DNA from 3 places in the Streptomyces sp. G5(2025) genome. Region 3 is predicted to be linked to each of the others. Evidence: riboswitches for the same ligand, from Rfam matches in the RefSeq annotation. Region 3 holds a riboswitch; each other region holds the start of a gene.
The links. A riboswitch is a leader RNA that binds a small molecule or an ion and turns the genes downstream of it on or off. The one in region 3 is predicted to bind cobalamin.
Positions count from the first base shown of each region.

Region 1: linked by a shared signal. The riboswitch ahead of ACOBQB_RS35110 (ribonucleoside-diphosphate reductase subunit alpha) and the one ahead of ACOBQB_RS23340 (CbtB domain-containing protein) in region 3 are both predicted to bind cobalamin.
Region 2: linked by a shared signal. The riboswitch ahead of cobN (cobaltochelatase subunit CobN) and the one ahead of ACOBQB_RS23340 (CbtB domain-containing protein) in region 3 are both predicted to bind cobalamin.

Region 1 covers NZ_JBMUZT010000006.1:5,318,190-5,323,531, forward strand. Annotated here, with positions in the region: gene ACOBQB_RS35110 (ribonucleoside-diphosphate reductase subunit alpha) at 1-2,054, opposite strand, end outside; cobalamin riboswitch at 2,188-2,310, opposite strand; gene ACOBQB_RS35115 (GNAT family N-acetyltransferase) at 2,380-2,883, opposite strand; gene mctP (monocarboxylate uptake permease MctP) at 2,960-4,588, opposite strand; gene ACOBQB_RS35125 (DUF3311 domain-containing protein) at 4,585-4,839, opposite strand; gene ACOBQB_RS35130 (CstA-like transporter-associated (seleno)protein) at 4,983-5,180, opposite strand; gene ACOBQB_RS35135 (carbon starvation CstA family protein) at 5,177-5,342, opposite strand, start outside.
Region 2 covers NZ_JBMUZT010000002.1:1,639,919-1,645,260, reverse strand. Annotated here, with positions in the region: gene cobN (cobaltochelatase subunit CobN) at 1-2,680, opposite strand, end outside; cobalamin riboswitch at 2,717-2,848, opposite strand; gene ACOBQB_RS07685 (cobalamin biosynthesis protein CobG) at 2,956-4,374, shown strand; gene ACOBQB_RS07680 (precorrin-8X methylmutase) at 4,386-5,012, shown strand; gene ACOBQB_RS07675 (precorrin-2 C(20)-methyltransferase) at 5,009-5,342, shown strand, end outside.
Region 3 covers NZ_JBMUZT010000006.1:2,778,992-2,784,333, forward strand. Annotated here, with positions in the region: gene ACOBQB_RS23330 (galactose oxidase-like domain-containing protein) at 1-279, shown strand, start outside; gene ACOBQB_RS23335 (glycoside hydrolase family 6 protein) at 305-1,339, opposite strand; cobalamin riboswitch at 1,702-1,823, shown strand; gene ACOBQB_RS23340 (CbtB domain-containing protein) at 1,858-2,079, shown strand; gene ACOBQB_RS23345 (CbtA family protein) at 2,103-2,894, shown strand; gene ACOBQB_RS23350 (class F sortase) at 3,084-3,749, opposite strand; gene ACOBQB_RS23355 (hypothetical protein) at 3,766-4,323, opposite strand; gene ACOBQB_RS23360 (HAD-IIA family hydrolase) at 4,407-5,186, opposite strand; gene ACOBQB_RS23365 (2-aminoethylphosphonate ABC transporter substrate-binding protein) at 5,260-5,342, opposite strand, start outside.

The DNA of each region.
Region 1 (5,342 bases), 2.5 Mb from region 3:
AGCCGCTTCAGCTCCTCCACCAGGTAGGCGTTGACCTGGAGGAACTCGCCGGACAGTGTCTCGCGCTTGAAGAGGTTGGAGACCTGCGGCTCGATGCACTCGTACACACCCGCGATGGACGCGATGGTGGCGGTCGGCGCGATGGCGAGCAGGAGCGAATTGCGCATACCGGTCGTGGCGATCCGGGCGCGCAGGGCCGCCCACCGCTCCGGCCAGGTCAGCTCGACGTCGTAGTGGTCGGGGTGCAGGACACCGCGTGCGGTACGGGTCTTCTCCCAGGCGGGCAGCGGGCCCTCGCGCTCGGCGAGGTCGGCCGACGCCTCGTACGCGGCGAGCATGATCCGCTCGGCGATCCGAGTGGAGAGGGCGCGCGCCTCGGGGGAGTCGAACGGCAGCTTCAGCTGGAAGAAGACGTCCTGGAGGCCCATCGCGCCGAGGCCCACCGGGCGCCACTTGGCGTTGGAGCGGCCGGCCTGCTCGGTCGGGTAGAAGTTGATGTCCACGACGCGGTCGAGGAAGGTCACGGCGGTGCGCACGGTCTCGTCGAGCCGGTCCCAGGCGAGGTCGCCGGTCGCCGTGTCCACGAACGCGCCGAGGTTCACCGAGCCGAGGTTGCAGACCGCCGTCTCGCCGTCGTCCGTGACCTCCAGGATCTCCGTGCAGAGGTTGGAGGAGTGCACGGTGTGGCCGGGCTCCGCCGTCTGGTTGGCGGTGCGGTTGGCGGCGTCCTTGAACGTCATCCAGCCGTTGCCGGTCTGGGCGAGGGTGCGCATCATGCGGCCGTACAGGTCCCGGGCCGGGATGGTCTTCTTCGCGAGCCCGGCGGCCTCGGCCGCGCGGTAGGCGGCGTCGAACCCCTCGCCCCACAGGTCGACAAGGGCGGGCACGTCGGCCGGGGAGAACAGCGACCATTCCTGGTCGGCGGCGACGCGGCGCATGAACTCGTCCGGGATCCAGTGCGCGAGGTTGAGGTTGTGCGTGCGGCGCGCGTCCTCACCGGTGTTGTCGCGCAGCTCCAGGAACTCCTCGATGTCGGAGTGCCAGGTCTCCAGGTAGACCGCGGCGGCGCCCTTGCGACGGCCGCCCTGGTTCACGGCGGCGACCGAGGCGTCCAGGGTCTTCAGGAACGGCACGATGCCGTTGGAGTGCCCGTTCGTGCCACGGATCAGCGATCCCCGCGAACGGATGCGGGAGTACGAGAGTCCGATGCCGCCCGCGTGCTTGGAGAGCCGCGCGACCTGGTGGTAGCGGTCGTAGACCGAGTCCAGCTCGTCCAGTGGGGAGTCGAGGAGGTAGCAGGAGGACATCTGCGGGTGGCGGGTGCCGGAGTTGAAGAGCGTCGGCGAGGACGGCAGGTAGTCCAGGCGGCTCATCAGGCCGTACAGCGCGGCGACCTCGTCCACGGCGGTGGCGCCGTCGTCCTTGGCCAGGCCGCTCGCGACGCGCAGCATGAAGTGCTGCGGGGTCTCGATGACCTGCCGGGTGATCGGGTGGCGCAGCAGATAGCGGCTGTGCAGGGTGCGCAGGCCGAAGTACTCGAAGCGGAAGTCGGCGCCGTCGGCGAGCGCGGCGTCCACCAGCGCGTCGAGCCGGGCCGCGTGCGCCGTCACGAACTGCGCCGTGCGGTCGGCGATCAGGCCCTCGCGGTGGCCGACCGCCACGGAGTCGGTGAAGGAGCGCACGCCCTGCGTCGCCGCCTCCTCGCGGATGCCGATCGACAGCAGCCGGGCGGCGAGCTTCGAGTACGCCGGGTCCTCGGAGATGAGCCCCGCGGCCGCCTCGGTCGCGAGCTCCCGCAGCTCCGACGCGTCGGCCTTGACCGAGCGGCCGCGCAGCGCGGCGGCGGCGACCCGGCCGGGGTCGGCGTCGGGGAGGTCGGCGGTGAGGTCGGTCAGGGTGCGCAGCAGCGCGGTCCCTGGCCCGTCGGTTCCTTCGGCACCCTGGCCCTGGAGGGTCGGCGTCGAAGGCGCGGCAGGTGCGGCGGGCACGGCGGGCCCGGAAGGCACTGACTGCGCTTCCTGCGCTGACGCGGGTTCGGCAGGCGCGATGGTCACGTGGGGCACTCCCTCGCTCGGCTCTGGGCCAGGAGGAGGGGGGAGGGCACACACGGGCGCACCCGGGCAGGGTGGCGTACCGCGTCCACCGGCCCACTCCGCGAGGCCCGGACGGTCGGCACCCGGACCGGACGGCACGGGTGCACTGTCGGCAGGTCTTCGGACTCCGTGTACGCCAAAGACGTACACATGCACCGTTGCGGGACAGTTCCGGACTTGCACCGGATTCCCCTGCGGCGACAGCGAGCACGAGCATACATCTTGTGCCGGGTTCCTGAGGCGGCCCCACATCTTGTGTCGGCTGGTAAGGGAAGCTCAGAAGAGCCTAGAGAGCCAACGCGTACGTCAGCAGCGGCACCGTGTCGATCGGCCGCCAGTCGCGCTCGGGCGTGCGTACGAAGCCGAGGCGCTCGTACAGCCGGTGGGCGGCGTGCATCGACGTCTGCGTGGACAGGACGAGCCCGGTGCGGCCCGCCTCCCTGGCGCGCCGCACACACTCCCGTACGAGCGTCTCGCCGGCGCCCCGGCCGCGCGCCGCGGTGGAGACGGCCAGCATGCGGATCTCGGCCTCGCCGTCGCGCGCGATGTCGGCCATGGGGCCGCCGGAGGCGACGTAGGTGACGCAGCCGAGTGCTTTCCCGCCCGCCTCCGCCACCAGGACCTCGGCCGCGGCCGCGCGCGCCGCCACGTCGCGCAGCACCGCCAGATAGGGGTCCTGCGCCCCGAAGTCCAGATGTCCGCCGTCGAGATAGGCCTGGGCGGTGAGGGCGCCCAGCGCCTCGTACTCCTCGGGGCGGGCCCGCCTGATCGTGAGGGTCGTCGTGTCCATGAGCCGAAGTGTGCAACACGGGTACGACGAAGGGCCGCCGGTTTTCCGGCGGCCCTTCGTCGCGGCGGGGAAGGGCTCAGTGCCCGGCGCCCGCGGTCGCCTTGGGCAGTTCCTGGATGACGCCCGGGTCGCCCGCGTCCGCGGTGTAGTCCCCGGGCGAGGTCTCGTCGATGCCGTCCGGGGCCTTCAGCGCCTTCAGGACGAAGGTGAGGACCACGGTCACGATGACGTTCAGGACGAACGCGGTGAGACCGATGTAGCCGATCTCGCCGATCCCCGGGATCGTGTCGGAGGAGCCGCCGAAGTGCTTCTGCGTCGGCGACGCGACGCCGTACGCGGCCAGCGTGCCGTAGACCATGCCGACCGCCCAGCCGGCCAGCAGCGCCCAGCGGTGGAACCACCGCGTGAACAGGCCGCCGACCAGCGCCGGCATCGTCTGGAGGATCCAGATGCCGCCGAGCAGCTGGAAGTTGATCGCGACGGTCTTGTCCATGGTGAGGACGAAGGCGAGCGCGCCGACCTTCACCATCAGCGACACCAGCTTGGAGACCTTGGTCTCCTGCGCGGGCGTCGCGTCGGGCTTGATGAAGTCCTTGTAGATGTTGCGGGTGAAGAGATTCGCGGCCGCGATCGACATGATGGCCGCCGGGACCAGCGCGCCGATGCCGATGGCCGCGAAGGCCACGCCCGTGAACCAGTCGGGGAACATGTTCTCGAACAGCTGCGGGATCGCCAACTGGCCGTTGTCCACCTTGATCCCGGCCGCGATCGCCATGAAGCCGAGCAGCGCCAGCAGGCCGAGCATCAGCGAGTACAGGGGCAGGATCGTGGTGTTGCGGCGGATCACGTTGCGGCTCTTGGAGGAGAGCGTCGCCGTGATCGAGTGCGGGTACATGAACAGCGCGAGGGCCGAACCGAGCGCGAGCGTCGCGTACGTCCACTGGCCGGCCTCGGCGGGCGCGAGCGCGCCGCGCGGCTTGTCGGTCGCCGGGTTGGTCTGCGCGAAGGCGTCCCCGGCCTTGGCGAAGATGTCGTCGAAGCCGCCGAGCTTGATCGGGATGTAGATGATCGCGACGACGATGACGAGGTAGATCAACCCGTCCTTCACGAACGCGATCAGCGCGGGCGCGCGCAGCCCCGACGAGTAGGTGTACGCGGCGAGCACCGCGAACGCGATCAGGAGCGGCAGGTCCTTGATGAACCAGTTGGTGTCCGGGCCGCCGCCGACGCCCATGACGTCAAGGACGGCCTGGATGCCGACGAGTTGGAGCGCGATGTAGGGCATCGTGGCGAGGATGCCGGTGACCGCGACCGCCAGCGACAGCCCCTTCGAGCCGAAGCGCCCGCGCACGAAGTCCGAGGTCGTCACATAGCCGTGCTTGTGCGAGACCGACCACAGGCGCGGCAGGAAGGTGAAGATCAGCGGGTAGACGAGGATGGTGTACGGCACCGCGAAGAACCCGGCCGCGCCCGCCGCGTAGATCGCCGCCGGGACGGCCACGAAGGTGTACGCGGTGTAGAGGTCGCCGCCGAGCAGGAACCACGTGACCCAGGTGCCGAACGACCGGCCGCCGAGGCCCCATTCGTCCAGGCTCTGGTCGTTCTCGGCCTTGCGCCAGCGGGCGGCCAGGAAGCCCATGACCGTGACCGCTATGAAGAAGAAGATGAAGACGGCGAGCGCGACGCCGTTGACTCCGCCGTTCATGACCGCGCACCTTCCTTACGGGCGCGCTGGTCACGCTGCCACAGCTTGTACGCGATCATCGTGAGCAGCGTGGAGATGACCACCCACAGCATCTGGTACCAGTAGAAGAACGGGATGCCTATGAGGGTCGGTTCGAGCTTCGCGTACGAACTCACCCAGAGCATCGCCACGAAGGGTGCGACAAGGCAGGCTGCGATGACCACGCGGACCGGCGTGACCACCGGTCTGTTCACTTCAGGCGCATCTGACATGTCGCGGCTCCGTTCCCTCACTTATCCCATGCTTAACGTGCGGGAAATCTAAGCCACGGTCTCGCGGTATGGAACCCCTGTCCGTATAACGGACGGAGATCGAAGCGTCGACGTGCCTGCTCAGCAGCGGTCGACAGGTTTGCTCAGCAGCAGCGGAACCCCTGCCGCGGGTCCGACTCCTGGCGGTCTGTCCGCATGCGCTCGAACTCGCGGCGACTGGGCACGGTCGCGGCCGGACGGTCCTTGCGTACGTGCGCCACGTACCGCTCGTACGCCGACTCGCCGGTCAACTCGCGGACGTACCACCGCATCCAACGCACGCCGCGCCGCAGCCAGGTCATCGGATCAGCTCTTCCTGCTCCGAGGCTTCCCGCTTCTCCTGCGCCGTCGCGAAGAGGCCCGCCGGAGCCGTCAACTTCGACTCCACATACGGCGCTTCGCTCAGCCGGGAGGCCTCGGGGTCGCGGATGTGCTTGAGGCAGACCCGTGCCGCGTCGAGGATC
Region 2 (5,342 bases), on a different contig from region 3:
GGATGGCCTCCAGGCCCGTGACGCGGCGCGAGGCGTCGTCCCAGACGGGGCGGACGCCGAGCAGCGCCATGGCCTCGGCGACGTCGTCGCCCGCTGTGCGCATCGCGCTCGTGCCCCACAGGGACAGGCCGACGGAGGTGGGGTAGTCGCCGTTGTCGTTCTTGTACCGCTCGATGAGCGAGTCGGCGAGGGCCTCGCCGGTCTCCCACGCGAGGCGGGACGGGACGGCCTTGGGGTCGACGGAGTAGAAGTTGCGGCCGGTCGGCAGGACGTTGACCAGGCCGCGCAGCGGGGAGCCGGAGGGGCCCGCCGCAACGAAGCGGCCGTCCAGGGCCCGTACGGCGTTGTCCAGTTCGGCCGTGGTGCCCTCCAGGCGGGGGACGACCTCGCGGGCCGCGAACTCCAGGATGGCGGCGACCTGTTCGCTCTGGCCGGCGGGGACTGCGGAGAGGTCCCAGTCCGCGTCGTCCATCGCCTGGACCAGCGCGCGGGCCTTCTCCTCCGCCTCGTCGGCGCTCACGCGCGTCGCCGCCGACTCGTCCAGGCCGAGCGCCTCGCGCAGGCCGGGCAGGGCGGTCGTGCCGCCCCAGATCTGGCGGGCGCGCAGGATCGCGAGGACGAGGTTGACGCGGTCGGCGCCCGCCGGGGCGGTGCCGAGCACGTGCAGGCCGTCGCGGATCTGCATGTCCTTGATCTCGCAGAGCCAGCCGTCGACATGGAGGAGGAAGTCGTCGAAGCCGTCGTCGTCCGGGCGGTCCTCCAGGCCCAGGTCGTGGTCGAGCTTCGCGGCCTGGATGAGCGTCCAGATCTGCGCGCGGATCGCCGGCAGCTTCGCCGGGTCCATCGAGCTGATCTGCGCGTACTCGTCGAGGAGCTGCTCCAGGCGCGCGATGTCGCCGTAGGAGTCGGCGCGGGCCATCGGCGGCACGAGGTGGTCGATGAGCGTGGCGTGCACGCGGCGCTTGGCCTGCGTGCCCTCGCCCGGGTCGTTGACGAGGAAGGGGTAGATCAGCGGCAGGTCACCGAGCGCGGCGTCCGGGCCGCAGGCCGCCGAGAGGCCCGCGTTCTTGCCGGGCAGCCACTCCAGGTTGCCGTGCTTGCCGAGGTGGACCATCGCGTCCGCGCCGAAGCCGCCGTCGGCGGCGGGGGCCGCGATCCAGCGGTAGGCCGCCAAGTAGTGGTGCGAGGGCGGCAGGTCCGGGTCGTGGTAGATCGCGATGGGGTTCTCGCCGAAGCCGCGCGGCGGCTGGATGAGGATGAGGAGGTTGCCGCGCCGCAGGGCGGCAAGGACGATGTCGCCCTCCGGATCGCCGCCGTCGCCGACCCGCGAACGGTCCAGGAACATCTCGCCGGGCGGCGGCCCCCAGTGCTGCTCGACCGAGTCCCGCAGCTCCTGCGGCAGCGTCGCGTACCACCGCTTGTAGTCGGCGGCCGGGATGCGGACCGGGTTGGCGGCGAGCTGCTCCTCGGTCAGCCAGTCCTGGTCGTGGCCGCCCGCGTCGATCAGCGCGCGGATCAGCTCGTCGCCGTCACCGGAGACGAGGCCCGGGATCTCCTCCGTGGGACCGAAGTCGTACCCCTCCGCGATGAGCCTGCGCAGCAGCGCGACGGCGGACGCCGGGGTGTCCAGGCCGACCGCGTTGCCGATCCGGGAGTGCTTGGTCGGGTACGCGGAAAGTACCAGGGCCAGGCGCTTGTCGGCGGCCGGGATGTGCCGCAGACGCGCGTGGCGTACGGCGATACCGGCGACCCGGGCCGCGCGCTCGGCGTCGGCGACGTACGCCGGGAGCCCGTCCTCGTCGATCTCCTTGAACGAGAAGGGGACCGTGATGAGCCGTCCGTCGAACTCGGGCACCGCGATCTGGCTCGCGGCGTCCAGCGGCGAGACGCCCTCGTCGTTCTCCTCCCAGGCCGAACGCGACCCGGTCAGACAGAGCGCCTGGAGGATCGGCACGTCGAGCCCGGTCAACGCGCCCGCGTCCCACGACTCGTCGTCGCCGCCCGCGGAGGCCTCGGCGGGCTTGGTGCCACCGGCGGCGAGGACCGTCGTCACGATGGCGTCGGCGGGGCGCAGCGCGTCGATCAGCTCCGGCTCGGGGGCGCGCAGCGAGGCCACGTACAGCGGCATCGGGCGGGCGCCCGCGTCCTCGATGGCGCCGCACAGGTCGTCGATGAACGCGGTGTTGCCGCTCATGTGGTGGGCGCGGTAGTACAGCACCGCGACCGTCGGGCCCTCGATGTCGCGGGCGGCGCGCTCCAGCGGTCCCCAGGACGGCGCGGGCGCCGGCGGGTCGAAGCCGTGGCCGGTGAGGAGCACGGTGTCGGAGAGGAAGCGGGCGAGCTGCTCCAGGTTCGCGGGGCCGCCGTGCGCGAGGTAGGCGTGCGCCTCGGCGGCGATGCCGACCGGCACGGTCGAGGAGGCCATCAGCTGGGCGTCGGGCGCCTGTTCACCGGTGAGCACGACCACCGGCAGACCGCTGGCGGTGAGCTGGTCAAGGCCGTCCTGCCAGGCGCGTACGCCGCCGAGGAGGCGTACGACGACGAGGTCGGCGCCCTCCAGGAGCGCGGGCAGCTCGGCGAGGTCCAGGCGGGAGGGGTTGGCGAACCGGTAGTCGACCGGACCCCCCGCCGCGCGGGCGCTGAGCAGGTCGGTGTCGGAGGTCGACAGCAGCAGAAGCATGCGTGCGCAGGCCTTCCTCGGGGTGTCCGCGCCCCGGGTGGTCGTATGGACGGCGGGAGTTCCTGACTCGCCCCACGGATGGGGCTCACAGTGGCGGGACCGCGCCGGATTCACACCGGGCTTCCTCCCCCGGGTCCTGGCGGACCCACGCCGTCGCTGGCGTAGGCGGACCTGGCGGCCCGCCGCCTGCATAGTAAGTCCTGACCGCGGCCGATGGGGCGCCCACCTACCGGGACGGCCCGTCTCGGGAGGCGACCGGCCGGATCGGCGTGGGTATGCTCGCCGCCATGCCGCCCACCCGAGCGACCTCCACGAACCAGGGCGAATCCCTCATACGCAACCCGGTACGCGACCGGGGCGACGCCTGCCCCGGAGCCCTCCGCCTGCACCGAGCCGACGACGGCGCGCTGGCCCGACTCCGCGTACCCGCAGGGCTTTTGACGTCCCGTCAGGCAGCGGTGCTGGCAGACGTGGCGGAGCGCCTGGCGGACGGCCACCTCAGCATCACCTCGCGCGGCAACATCGAGCTGCGCGGCCTCGGCGCGAGCTGCGGCGCGGAGCTCTCCGCGCTCCTCGCGGACGCGGGCCTGCTGCCCTCCGAACGCCACGAACGCGTCCGCAACATCGTGGCCTCCCCGCTCGCCACGCTCGACCGACTCGGCCACGCCGACGTGCAGTTGTGGGCCCGCGAGCTGGACCGGCTGCTGTGTGGGCAGGAGTGGACGACGGCGCTCTCCGGCCGCTTCCTGTTCGTCCTGGACGACGGGCGCGGGGATGTGGCCCCGCTCAGCGGCGATGTGACCTTGATCGCAGAATCGGGCGGGGCGGGGCGCGCGTCCGTGGAGTCGGGGGGCGGGGCGGCTTCCGTGCCCGTGGCTTCGGGCGGGGCGGGGTACGCGGGAGCCGACGGAACCCCGGCCGTGCGGCCGACCGGCACGGCGTCGGCGCTCGTCCGCGTCGGTGACCGCGCCCTGCGGGTTTCCGCCGCCGACGCCCCGCGTGCCGCCCTCGCCGCCGCCGGGGCCTTCCTCGCCGCCGCGCGCGACGCGGGCAACGGGGCGTGGCGGGTCCGCGAGCTGCCCGCGGGGCACCCCGTCGACCTCGCCGGGGCGCTGGCGCGGCAGGGCATCGACGCCGAACCGGCCGCCGCCCCCTTCGGCCCGCCCCGCCCCGCCCCACACCTGCCCGGCGTCATCGGCCGCGCGGTGGCCGTCGGCGCCCCCCTCGGCCGCGTGAGCGCCGACCAGTGGCGGGCCCTGCTGCCCGCCCCCGCCGACGAACTGCGCGTCACCCCGTGGCGCGGCTTCGTGCTCCCCGGCTTCGAGGACGCCGCGGCGGCCCGCGCACGCCTGCGCGCGCTGGCCGACGCCGGATACCTCACCGACCCCGCCTCGCCCTGGCTCGGCGTCGGCGCCTGCACCGGCAGGCCCGGCTGCGCCAAGTCCCTCGCCGACGTCCGCGCCGACGCCGTCCCCGGCACCGGTGGCCTGCCCGTCCACTGGTCCGGCTGCGAGCGGCGGTGCGGGCACCCGCACGGCGACTGGGTGGACGTCCTCGCCACCGGGGACGGTCGGTACGAGGTGACGGTGCGCACCGGCGGCACGGCGGCGCCCGTGAGCGGCGGAACCCTGACCGAGACGGTCACGACAGCACGTACGACATCCGCAACCACCAGAGCAACGGCCACGAGATGAGCGAGAGCACAGTGTTCGACTACGAGAAGGACGGCGCGGCGATCTACCGCGAGTCCTTTGCCACCATCCGCGCGGAGGCGGACCTCGCCGGTCTGCCCGCCGACGTCAGCCAGGTCGCGGTGCGGATGATCCACGCCTGCGGGATGGTCGACCTCGTCCGCGACCTCGCCTTCAGCCCGCGCGTGGTGGCCGACGCCCGCAAGGCGCTGCGCGACGGCGCGCCGATCCTGTGCGACGCGAACATGGTCGCGAGCGGCGTCACGCGCAAGCGGCTGCCCGCCGACAACGACGTGATCTGCACCCTCACCGACCCCGCCGTCCCGGACCTCGCGGCGCGGCTCGGCACCACCCGCAGCGCCGCCGCCATGGAGCTGTGGCGCGACCGCCTCGAAGGCTCCGTCGTCGCCATCGGCAACGCGCCCACCGCGCTCTTCCGCCTTCTGGAGATGATCGAGGAAGGCGCCCCGCGCCCGGCCGCCGTCCTCGGCATCCCGGTCGGCTTCGTCGGCGCCGCGGAATCCAAGGACGCGCTCGCCGAGCACCACTCGGGCCTGGAGTACCTGGTCGTACGGGGCCGTCGTGGCGGCAGCGCGATGGCCGCGGCGGCGATCAACGCGATTGCGAGCGAGACGGAGTGAACACCCAGAACACCGAGCACACCGAGAACACCCAGCACACCGAGTACGCCCAGCACGCTCAGAACACCGGGCGGGGGAAGTTGTACGGGGTCGGGCTCGGGCCCGGCGACCCCTCCCTGATGACCGTGCGCGCCGTCGAGGTCATCGCCGCCGCCGACGTCGTCGCGTACCACTCTGCGCGGCACGGCCGCTCCATCGCCCGTTCGATCGCCGCGCGGCACCTCCGTGCCGACCACGTCGAGGAGCCGCTGGTCTACCCCGTCACCACGGAGACCACCGACCACCCCGGCGGCTACCGCGGCGCCCTCGACGACTTCTACGAAGAGGCCG
Region 3 (5,342 bases):
GGCAAGGGGCCGAAGACGATCGGGCGCGGGGAGTCGGGGACGTTTCCGACGCGGCACGCGTCGTCGATCAAGACGGCGCGGCTCATCCGGCCCAGCGCGTCGACGCACGTCACGGATATCGACCAGACGTCGATCGCGCTGGACCTGAAGAAGTCGAAGGGCGAGGTGAGGGTGACGGTCCCGAAGAATCGGAGTTTGGTGGAATCGGGCTGGTACATGCTGTTCGTGTCGGATGAGCAGGGGGTTCCCAGCGAGGCGCGATGGGTTCGCGTGCCGTGAGTATCGCCCCCGTAAGGGGCGACCCCTACGAGGCGTTCCTCACCAGGCCCAGCGCGTACTCCGGCCACCACTCCCCCGCCTTGGGTCCGCCCCGGCACGTCCCGTCGGACTCCCCCGGCCGCTTGATCCACAGGTACGCGTCGACGAGCGGGTCGTCCGTCTTCGTCGTGGGCGTCTCGCCGAGCGCCCGCCCCGGCGGGTTGCACCACGGGTCCTTGCCCTTGTCGTAAGGCCCTTTGCCATTGCGCCCCGTGTCGATGACGAACGGCTTGCCGCCGATCTTCGCCGAGAGCCTCTTGCCGAACTCCGTACTGGCCTCGGTGGTCTGGAAGTTGGAGACGTTGACCGAGAAGCCGTCGGCCTGCTCGACGCCGGACCGCTTCAGGGGCTCCCAGAGCGAGTCGGGGTTCTGCCAGCCCGCGTTGCCCGCGTCCAGGTACACCTTCGTGTTCTTCAAGGACTTGAGCTTCTCGATGGCGCCCCTGAGGAGGTCGTAGCGCTCCTCGTGGAACTGCTCGGGCGTGCAGTTGTCGACCATGTGCAGCACCGCGTCCGGCTCCAGGATCACCGTGGCACGCCGGTCGCCGATGCCCCGGGCGACCTGGTCGACGAACGCGCGGTAGGCGTCGCCGTCGGCCGCGCCGCCGCCCGAGTACTGGCCGCAGTCGCGGTGCGGGATGTTGTAGAGGACCAACAGGGCGTCCCGGTCGGCCTTCTCCGCGGCCTCCGTGAAGCCGCGCGCCTGGTCCTGCGCGTTCTCCGGGACGAGCCACTCGGCGACCGGCTGCCGGGCGATCTTCCGGGTCAGTTCGGCGTCGTCCTTCGCGCCGTCCTTCTCGTACGCGGCGACCTGCTTGGCGGCGGTCCCCTCCGGGTTGACCCAGTACGGGTCCTGGCTCTTGGGCTGCTGTTTCGGGGGCGGTCCCGACGTGTTCTCCTCCGGGTCGCCACCGGAGGAGAAGCACGCGGAAAGGAGGAGCGCGGCCCCCGCGAGCGCCACCCCGGTCCGCACCCCCCTGGCCGCGAAACGACGTCCGCGGCCGGTGTCATTTCGGTACATCCACTCCCCCTTGGGCGCACTGTCCGTATCTCAATCCTGACACAGGGTCCCCCGGCCCACGAGGTGCTCACGGCTGCCTCTAGGCCGCCGCGCGCATTCGCCCTAGAGTCTGTGGCACGGCCCAACCGCCTGGCCCTGTGGGCCATTTACGGAACCGGGACGGCCTGCCCGTGAACCTCCCGCGCCGGCGCCGGGTTCCTCCCGCGGCTCGTGCGCGCGCGGTCGAGGACCGGCCCGGTCGGCGGCTCCCGGGGGAGCGGGCCGCCGATCGGGCAGGTGAGCCCGGCGGTCAGCAGGACCGCCCAGGACCTGGGGGGTGTTGACAGAGACGCGACGCGCTGGGACTCTCCGTGACGACAAGTCCATACATCGAGGCGACGGTTTGACAGGAACCCGGTGCGAATCCGGGGCGGTCCCGCCACTGTGACCACGTACGCACGCTCGTACGCGGAAGTCAGGAACTGAACCGTCGTCCTCCTGCCATGGGGCGTGGAAACCCCAGAAGGAGGCCCACCGGTATGTCCCTGCACTCCGCAGCTCCGCACACCGACACCACGGCGAGCCAGGCCGCCGTGACGCAGACCCGCGACTGGCTGATCGCCTCGGCCGCCGCGGTCATCGCGCTCATCGCGCTCTACGCCGTGTTCATGGACAACGGCTCGCTGATCTCGGCGACCGGCGACTACCTCCACGAGTTCGCGCACGACGGCCGGCACCTCTTCGGTGCCCCGTGCCACTGACCGGGCGGACGGACACCAGCACCATGCCCTCAGCACCCTCGTCCCCCGTACTCCCCCTGCTCGTCCGCGGCCTGGCCGCGGGCGGAGCGGCGGGTCTCACCGCCGGCCTCTTCTCGCTGCTGCTCGCCGAGCCGTTGATGGACCGCGCGATCCGCGCCGAGGAGAAACGCGCGGCCGCCCAGGAACACGGGCACGGCGCCGCGCAGGCCGTCCAGCACCACGAAGAGCTGTTCAGCCGCTCCACCCAGCACGGCGGCCTGGTCGTCACCGCCCTCGTCGCGGGCCTGGCCCTCGGCGTGCTGTTCGCCGTCGCGTACGCCGCGGTGCACCGGCGTGATCCGCGCGCGCTGCCGTGGCCACGCGCGCTGGCCTTCTCCGCCGCCGCCTTCCTCGCGGTCTCCCTCCTGCCCGGGCTGCGCTATCCGGCGAACCCGCCGGGCGTCGGCGACGCGGGCACCGTCGGCGACCGCCAGGCGCTGTGGCTCGCCTCGGTCGCCATCGGCGTGCTCGGCATGTTCCTGGTGCGCCAGGTGTACGTGCGCCTCGCCGCGCACCCCGAACCGGTGCGGCACATCGCGACGGCCCTCACCGCGGTCGCCGTCCTCGCGGTGCTGTTCCTGCTGCCGGGCAACCCCGACCCGGTGCCGGTCGACGCGTCGTTGCTGTGGGACTTCCGCATGCTGTCGCTCGCCTCGCACGCCTTGCTGTGGGCGGTGTTCGCGGCGGTCTTCGGCGGCCTCGGCGTGCGCGCGGCGAAAGGCGCCGCCGCGGCTCCCGCTCCGGCCCCGCCGCTGACCGGCCGGCAGGCCGCCTAGCGGGCTCCTCGGCAGGTGCGGGTGACCCGGGAGCGCGCCCCTGCCGAAGGTGCGCGCCGCACGTGATCAGGCGCGCCCCGGCGGCGGGCGGCGCCACCGCTCGCCACCCGGCGCCGCCCGCGACATGCCCGCGGCACGGCCGTCGGACCACCGAGCCGCCACAGCCCTCGGACTCCCCTGACCACCGGTCTAACGCCGCACCCCGGTCAGGTACGCCGAAACGATCACGTTCGCCGTATAGGCGCGGGCGGCCCTGTCGAAGGTGCCGCCGCAGGTGATGAGGCGCAGTTCGGCGCGGCCCTCCTCGTGGGGGCCGTAGGCCTTTCGTGCGTCGAAGCGGTCGCTGGTGACGACCTGGACGTCGTCGATCGTGAACTCGGCGACGGTGCCGTCGTCGCGGGTCACGTCGATCCTCTCGCCGGGGCGCGCCGCGCTGAGGTCGTAGAAGACGGCGGGGTCGGTCTCGGTGTCGACGTGGCCGACGAAGAGCGCCGCGCCGGGGGCGCCGGGGCGGGTCCCGCCGCCGTACCAGCCGACGGTGTCCCCTTGGGCGAACGGCGGCGGGTCGATCGCGCCCCGGGCATCGAGGCCGCGGGCGGTCACCGGGGCGCCGACCTTCAGGGAGGGCACCTCGACGCGCTGCGGCCGGGCGGGCGCCAACGGTGTGTGGGCGGGCGGCAGTTCGACGGCGTGGGGGCGGCCGACCGCCGCCACGTCGCCGGTCGCGGGCCCGGACAGGCCGCCGGGCAGGTTCGCGACCCCGCTGCCCCACAGCGCGAGCCCCACCAGGAGGACCGCCCAGGCGACGCCGGTCAGCAGGCGTCCGGACCCGGGCGGGCGTTCGCCGCCGGACACGCTCACGCCCCGCCCGTCACTCGGAGCGGCGCCGGCGGACGCTGCGGAACGCCACGGCGACCGCCGCGACCCCGGCGAGGATCAGGCCGATCACGGCGTGCCGGGTACCGGGGCCCGCCTCGTCGGCCCCGTCGGGCTCCGCGGACACCGCCGAGGTCAGGTGGGCGGTGCCGCCGCCACCGGCGCGCACCGGCGCGGTCGGCTCGGTGTTCCGCTGGGCCACCCGGACGGTGCCGACGCCCTGGTGGGGGTGGCCGTCGCAGATGACGGTGAGTTCGTAGGACCCGGTGACGCCCTTGCGGATCCTGGCGGTGCCGTGGAGATCGTCGCCGCCCCGCCCGGCGAGGCGCGCCTCCCCCTCGAAGGCCCCCGATCCCGCCGATCCGGTGGCGCCCTCGCAGCCGGTCACTCTCACCTCCACGGAGGCGCCGGCCGCGGCGTCGGCGGGGGTGACGGTGGCGTCCACGGAACCGTTCTCGTGGGCCGCGGCCCCACCGCCGGGCAGGGCGACCATGACAAGGACGGCCACGCCGGCCACGCCGGCCGCACGAGGAGCGAGGGAACATATACGCATCGTGAACCTCCTGTCCTACGAGGTTCACGCCGTGCCCCGCCCCCCGCATCCCGGCAGCGGTCAAACGGGGGCCGTGCGGCGGTCTAGACCCGCTCGACCAGGTCGGCGATGGAGTCCACGACGGTGGACGGCCGGAAGGGGTACGTGTCGATGTCGCGCCGCGACGTCAGCCCGGTCAGCACCAGGAACGTCTCCATGCCCGCCTCAAGCCCGGCGAGGACGTCGGTGTCCATGCGGTCGCCGATCATCGCGCTGGTCTCCGAGTGGGCCCCGATGGCGTTCAGCCCGGTCCGCATCATCAGGGGGTTCGGCTTGCCCGCGAAGTACGGGTTCTTGCCGGTCGCCTTGGTGATCAGCGCGGCCACGGCGCCCGTGGCGGGCAGCGGGCCCTCGGTGGAGGGGCCCGTCTCGTCGGGGTTGGTGCAGATGAAGCGGGCTCCGCCGTTGATGAGGCGGACGGCCTTCGTCATGGCCTCGAAGGAGTACGTGCGGGTCTCGCCGAGCACCACGTAATCCGGGTCGTGGTCGGTCAGGACGTACCCGATGTCGTGCAGGGCCGTGGTCAGGCCCGCCTCGCCGATGACGTAGGCCGTGCCGCCGGGGCGCTGGTCGTCCAGGAACTTGGCGGTGGCCAGCGCGGAGGTCCAGATGTTCTCGACGGGCACTTCGAGGCCCATGCGGGTGAGCCGGGCCTGGAGGTCGCGCGCGGTGTAGATGGAGTTGTTGGTCAGCACCAGGAAGGGCTTGCCGGAATCGCGCAGCTTCTTGATGAACGTGTCGGCGCCCGGGATCGGGACGCCCTCGTGAATGAGCACGCCGTCCATGTCGGTGAGCCACGATTCGATGGGCTTGCGCTCTGCCATGAGGTGCACTCCTGCGGTGTACGGGTTGGCTGGGGCGCCGGGACAGCGCTGTGCCGACGCCCCCACCCTACGATCAGCTGCCGGTCGCCGACTTCCAGTCCTCCACGTAGCTCCGGAGGTTCTCCGAAATGTCCGTCCAGTCCGGCTCGAAGATCT